One region of the Janthinobacterium sp. SUN118 genome, then DNA from elsewhere that is predicted to be linked to it. Evidence: predicted binding sites of a transcription regulator. Region 1 holds the regulator's gene; the other holds the start of a gene.
What was found. Region 1 encodes FNR, which switches genes on or off when oxygen is low (the NO sensors DNR and NnrR bind a similar motif). Its sites were predicted from a motif close to TTGATNNNNATCAA; they were not measured.

Region 1 (3,469 bases):
CCGACCGGCATCGATATCCGCAACGGCCTGCAGTATGAATGCATCGGCTGCGCCGCCTGCGTCGATGCCTGCAACAGCGTGATGGACAAGGTCGACCGGCCACGCGGACTGGTACGCTACAGTACCGACCATGCGATGGAAAACAACTTCGACTCGAAGCAGATCCGCCAGCGCGCCATGCGCCCGCGCGTGCTGATCTACACCTCCATCCTGGCCCTGATCATCATCGCCGTGTGTACCTCGCTGGCCCTGCGCACGCCGCTGAAGATGGACGTCATCCGCGACCGCGGCTCGATGGGGCGCGAAGTGGAAGATGGCATGATCGAGAACGTCTACCGCCTGCAGATCATGAACACTTCGGAGCAAAGCCAGAGCTTCAGGATCAGCGTTGCCGGCTTGCCGGGCCTGACCTTGCTGACGCGCGATGAAGTGACCTTGCAGGCAACGGAAACGCTGGGCTGGCCGATCCGCCTGCGCGTGCCGCACGGCGTGGGAGAGAAGGGCTCGAACAAGATCACGATCGAGCTGCAGTCGCTGGACGACCCGTCGCTGCACGTGCGCGAAAGCGCCGTGTTCATCGTGCCACGTTAAACAGGAAAGGCGGCAGGAATCCCCGTGTTCTTGCCGCCGTCACAAGGAGAAAACAATGTCCGACAGTCTGAAACTGCAAGCCCCCGCCGCGCCCTGGTACAAGCACCGCTGGCCATGGCTGCTGATGATCGGTCCCGGGCTGTCCGTCGTCGTCGGCAGCTTCATGGGCTATATCGCGTTTACGCAACCTGACGCGCTGGTGGTGGGCGACTATTACAAGCAGGGCAAGGCCATCAACCAGGACTTGCGGCGCGATACGGCCGCCAGCAACCTGGCCATGTCGACCAGCCTGGCGTACGACGTGGCGCAAGCACGCCTGACGGGCTCCGTGCACAGCTTCGGCAAGGCGTACCAGGCGCCGCTGCAGCTGCACCTGGCGCACGCGACCTTGCCGGAAAAGGATATCAAGCTGCTGGTGCAGCCCGACGCCATGGGCAACTTCTCGGTGGCGCTGCCGATGCTCGAGCGCAGCCGCTGGCAGGTGCTGGTGGAAAACAATACGCGCGAGTGGCGCCTGTCGGGCATCTGGACCTGGCCCGCGCAGCGCAGCATCGCGCTGCATGCGGACGAGGAACTATAAGGCCAGCGCCGGGGAAAACCGTGGCGGGCGCCAGTGATGGACGGCCGGGAAGCGCAGCTGTGCCGGTGTACAGCGCGCAACGCAAGCCGCAAAGCGCGACGCGCAGCAGGTTTTGACGGTGCCGTTATTTGCAGGTGTCGGTGCCGGCCGTAATGGCTTTTAATTTTGCCGGCTGCAGGATCTCGATCTCGCGGTTCGACACGCGCAGCCAGCCTTCCTTCTTGAACTTCGACAGCAAGCGGCTGACGCTCTCGATGGTCAGGCCCAGGTAGTTGCCGATTTCCTCGCGCGACATGCGCAGCTGGAAGTTGCTGCCCGAATAGCCGCGCGCCTCGTAGCGCGACGCCAGGTTGACGATGAAGGCGGCAAAACGCTGCGTCGCCTGCATATTGCCCAGCAACAGCATCACGCTTTGCTCGCGCGTGATTTCCTGGCTCATCATGCGGTGGAAATGGCGCAGCAGGGTGGGCATATTGCCCAGCAATTGTTCCAGGCTGGAAAACGGGATTTCACACACTTCGCTGTCTTCCAGCGCCACGGCATTGCAGTGGTGGCGGTCGGCGCTGATGGCGTCCATGCCCAGCAGTTCGCCAGCCATCTGGAAGCCCGTCACCTGCTCTTCGCCGCCCGGATTGATCTGGTAAGTCTTGAAGTGGCCCAGGCGGATCGCGTACAGGTTCTGGAACGAGTCGCCGATGCGGAACAGCGAGGCGCCGCGCGCGACCTTGCGGCGACGGCCGATAATCTGGTCCAGCCTGTCCATGTCGCCCACGTCGAGGCCCATCGGCAGGCACAATTGATGCATGCTGCACGTCGAGCAGCGCGCACGCAACGCTTCCACGTTCACGGCGGGCAAGGCTGGAGAGAGTAGCGCTTCTGTCATGTCATTACCTTTTTGAAAATGCAACAACAAGTTTACTGCATAGCGCGCTTGCCTGTGCCATTTTCCCCGTCATTCACGCTAATTTCGCTGAATAAACGACGTCCTGCATTTAATTTTATGGCAACATCGTCAATTGCTGCTTTGACGGCGGGAATTTACGCGGCCGGCGCTTGCCAAGTTGCTGTATTGATAGGAAAATTCCTGACAGCATTATCTGCCGCCTGTCCCTTCGGGGACTGAAAAGGAAATCATGAAGCCTCTCGGCATTAAAGCAAAAGTCGCGCTGGCCACCAGCCTGACCTCGATCGCCATGATCGCCCTGGTCACCATGATCCAGGTCAAGCACATGCGCGACGATTTCACGCAAGTACTGCTGGTCCAGCAAACGGCCCTGATCGAGCGCACGGCCGAAGAGCTCGACGACAAGCTGGCGATGCTGCTCGACATCATCACCCAGACGGCGCGCCACCAGCCGCCCGCCCTCATGGCCGACGCCGGCGCATTGCGCGAGTACTATACGCAGCGCGCCATGCTGGCCCTGTTCGACGACGTGCTGGTGCTCGACACGCAGGGCAAGGTGGTGGCCAACGTGCCCGAGGTGCCGGGACGCAACGGCACCGACGTGACGGACCGCGATTACTTCCATACCGTCATGCGCACGAAACAGGCGATGATCACGCAACCGATGCTGGGCAAGACCAGCCACTTGCCCATCGTGCAGATGGTCGCGCCCGTGCTGGACAAGAACGGCGCCGTGGCCGGCATCGTGATCGGCGTGCTGCGCCTGTACAAGGACAATATGCTGGGCCACCTGCGCACGGCCAAGGTGGGCAAGAGCGGCTATTACTTCATCCTCACGCGCGAAGCCGTGCCGCGCTACGTGCTGTACCCCGATACCAGCCGCCTGCTGCAGCCGCGCGCGCCGAACGCCAACCAGACCACCACGCAGCTGCTGAAGGAAGACGGCGAAGGCAGCATGGTCAGCACCAACAGCCGCGGCATCACGGCCGTCAACAGCTTCAAGCGATTGAAATCCGTAAACTGGCTGCTGGCCGCCTCGCTGCCCGTGGCCGACGCGTTCGAGCCGTTCAACGGCGTACTGTCGCGGCTGGTACTCTGGAGCATCTGCGCCTCGCTGCTGGCCGCGGCCGTGCTGGGCTGGGTCACCGTGCGCCTGCTGTCGCCGCTGGTGCGCCTGCGCGACACCCTGCTGTCGCTGCGCGCCTCGGGCAACCGCTTCACCCCCGTGCCGGTGCAGCAGCGCGACGAGATCGGCGAGCTGACGGAGGCGTTCAACGGCCTGATGGGCGAGCGCGACCGGCTGCAGCACGAGCTCGAGGCGCGCGCGGCGGAGCTGGAGCAGGAGCGCGACCGGGCCGAGGCGGCCAACCGCGCGAAGAGCGATTTCGTGGCCA
Region 2 (3,469 bases), on a different contig from region 1:
CGCAGTGTAGCGCAGGCGGTGCGCCAGGCGCTACGCCGCGCGTTGCCTCAGGATGGCTTGCGCGGCGGGACTTTCTTCGCCGTGCACTCGGCGCAGGTGCCGTACAGCGACAGCGCGTGTTCATGCAGCACGAAGCCGCGCTCGGCGGCGATCTCGTTCTGGCGCAGTTCGATGCCTTCGTCGACGAATTCATCGACCTTGCCGCAGCCCGTGCAGACCAGGTGGTCGTGGTGCTGGCCTTCGTTCAATTCGAAGACGGCGTGACCCGATTCGAAGTGGCGGCGGAACAAAATGCCCGCTTCGGCAAACTGCATCAGCACGCGGTAGATGGTGGCCAGGCCCACGTCGATTTTTTCGGCCAGCAAGAGTTTGTAGACATCGTCCGCACTCAGGTGCTTGATCGTGCCTTCTTGAAACAGCTGCAGAATCCGCAAGCGGGGGATGGTTACTTTCAAGCCCGATTCACGCAGTTCCCTCAATATATCCATGTCTCCCATTCCTTTTTGTGATCGCCTTGGCGTGCGCCTGGGCGTACGCCTATCTATGATTTTGCATTATATCGCAAATGATAATCATTACTATTCTCATTTGTATTGTGCGAGGTGGAAATATTATGCTGTCTGGCCCGGCGGCAGACCAGTGACGTCGGCGCAAGGCTGGCTTGCGTTCCACGCACCGTGCCGCTCCGCGTCATGGCTTGCGATGGAAAAATGACGCCGATATCGCTACACTGTGCAGCACGAAATAACAATGGAGTGGGCATGGACCGATTTGATGCGATGCGCATTTTCACGCGTATCGTCGAACTGCGCAGTTTTACGCAGGCGGCGCATGACCTCGGCTATCCGAAAGCCACCGTCACGCATGCGATCAAGCAGCTCGAAGCGCGGCTGCGCGTGCGCCTGCTGCAGCGCACCACGCGGCAGGTAACGCCCACGCCCGACGGCGACGCGTATTACCAGCGCTGCGTGCGCCTGCTGGCCGACCTCGAGGAAACGGAAGCCGTCTTTTCCTCGGCGGCGCAGCAGCCGGCCGGCAAGCTGCGCATCGACCTGCACGCAACCCTGGCCCTGCATTTCGTCATGCCCGTGCTCGACCAGTTCTGCGCCCGCTATCCGCTGATCGAACTGGAAATCGGCATGGGCGACCGCCTCGTCGACCTCGTGCGCGAAGGCGTCGATTGCGTGCTGCGCGTGGGCGAACTGAGCGATTCGTCGATGGTGGCGCGCCGCGTGGCGCTGCTCGAGCAAGTGACGTGCGCCAGCCCTGCCTACCTGGCCGCGCACGGCACGCCGCATACCCTGGCGGACCTGGCGCACCACCGCGCCGTGAATTTCTTTTCCGCCCAGACGGGCAAGACCTGGCCCTTCGATTTCCGGGCGGGCGGCCAGGTGCACAGCGTGAGCCTGCCGGGCACGGTGTCCGTCAACAATGCCGACGCCTACCACGCCTGCTGCCGCGCCGGCATGGGCCTGATCCAGGCGCCCCGTTACCACCTGGCGCAGGCGCTGGCGGCGGGAGCGCTGGTGGAAGTGCTGGCGTCCATGCGGCCCGACCCGCTGCCCGTGTCCGTGATGTACCCGCACCACCGCCAGCTGTCGCCGCGCGTGCGCGTGTTCGCCGACTGGGTGGCCGGCCTGTTTGACGGCGTGCGCTAAGGAGCGGTAGCGCGCTGCAATGCCGCAATTTTTGACCTGGGAAAAGGAAAAATTCCGTCTGTTGATGCCATCCAGCACTATTTGATGTGGATCAAAGTTTTTGTTGCACTGCACTCTTAGACTTCGCAGCGTTACTTAACGACAGAGGGAAATACAATGAAAAAGTCCGCAACCGCAGCAGCAATCGTCCTGGCCGCCATCGGCGCAGTCGCCGGCAACGCCATGGCACAGGAAGGCCCTTGGCTGGTCCGTGCGCGCGCCGTGCATATCGACCCGGCCGACAAATCTGCTCCTATCGGCGGCGTCGGCGCATCCGACCGTTTGCATGTCAGCAGCAAGACGATTCCGGAAATCGATATCTCGTATTTCTTCACCCCCAACATCGCTGCCGAGCTGATCCTGACTTACCCGCAAAAGCATGACGTCAAGCTCGACGGCAACAAGATCGGCACCTTCAAGCATCTGCCGCCGACGCTGTCGCTGCAATACCACTTCATGCCGGAAAAACAGTTCAGCCCTTACGTGGGAGCGGGCGTGAACTACACGAATATTTCTGACGTGAAATTGCTGAATGGCGCCGGCCGCCTCGAGCACGACAGCTGGGGCTTCTCGCTGCAAGCGGGCGTCGACTACAAGCTCGATAAAAACTGGTCGCTGAACTTCGACATCAAGAAAGTGCAGATCCGCAGCGACGTCTTCATCGGCGGTGCCAAGGCCAGCGAAGTCAAGGTCGATCCGCTGCTGATCGGCGTCGGCGTCGGCTACCGCTTCTAGGAACACCGAGCAAAACCTGCTGCGCGTCGTCATTTGCGCTCTGCGATGCGCACTGTACCTTCGTACAGTCGCGCTTCTCAAGCACAGTGACTGCCGCTCGCGTCGGTTTTGTCAGGCGTGGCAAGTATTGAAGATGCCCGTGCAGCGCGGGCAAAAAAAGACGGCCAGGTGTGAACCTGGCCGTCTTTTTGCGTGCAGCGCCTTGCTTGCGCTTTATTTTTTCAGCGTCTTTTCCAGCGCCAGCTGGTAATCCGTCTTTTCATAGCCGGCCAGGTATTTGTTGGTGGCGTCGAGGAAGGCGCGCGAGCGGTAGGCCGCTTCCAGGTCCTTGACCCATGGCTTGCCCTTGTCGGCCGTGCGGATCGCCACCAGGTTGATGTAGCTGTCCGAGATCTTTTCCACGGCCAGGGCGGTGGTCAGCTTCATGCCGGCGGCCAGGGCGAAGTTGCCGTTGACGAAGGCGAAATCGGCGTCCGCCAGCGAACGTGGCAGCTGCGCCGCTTCCAGCGGCACCAGTTTCAGCTTCTTCGGGTTTTCCAGCACGTCGCGCTCGGAAGCGCGCAGCGGGTCGACGTTCGGTTTCAGCTTGATCCAGCCCATCTTGGCCAGCACCACCAGCGCGCGCGCCTGGTTGGTCGGGTCGTTCGGCATGGTGATGGTGGCGCCGTTCTTGACTTCCGCCAGCGACTTGTGCTTGCTGCTGTACAGCGCGATCGGCGTCGTCGGCACGGTGATCAATGGGCTCAGCGGCAGCTTGTTATCGGTGGCGAACTTGGTCAGGTAGACGATGTGCTGGAACACGTTGGCGTCCAGCGAGCCTTCGGCCAGCGCGTAGTTCGGCTGCACGTAGTCGTTGAATTCCACGATCTTGACCTTGTAGCCTTGTTTTTCCAGGATCGGCTTGATGCCCAGCTTCAGCTGGTCCGAGTACGGGCCGGAGCTGGTGCCGATGACGAGTTCCTTCGGGTCCTTGGCGTGGGCGGCGGTGGCGAAGGCCAGGCTGGCGGCGGCCAGCAGCAGGTTGCGGCGAAGATGGT

Region 2: a site for FNR is predicted at 1,740-1,753, ahead of O0880_RS07950 (OmpW family outer membrane protein). Genes of this name have one in related genera too.

Annotation. Positions count from the first base shown of each region.
Region 1 covers NZ_JAPUBV010000002.1:706,941-710,409, reverse strand. The annotation lists gene ccoG (cytochrome c oxidase accessory protein CcoG) at 1-591, shown strand, start outside; gene O0880_RS18865 (FixH family protein) at 647-1,171, shown strand; gene fnr (fumarate/nitrate reduction transcriptional regulator Fnr) at 1,296-2,054, opposite strand; gene O0880_RS18855 (response regulator) at 2,305-3,469, shown strand, end outside.
Region 2 covers NZ_JAPUBV010000001.1:1,729,097-1,732,565, forward strand. The annotation lists gene fur (ferric iron uptake transcriptional regulator) at 48-488, opposite strand; gene O0880_RS07945 (LysR family transcriptional regulator) at 762-1,658, shown strand; gene O0880_RS07950 (OmpW family outer membrane protein) at 1,815-2,432, shown strand; gene O0880_RS07955 (MetQ/NlpA family ABC transporter substrate-binding protein) at 2,646-3,469, opposite strand, start outside.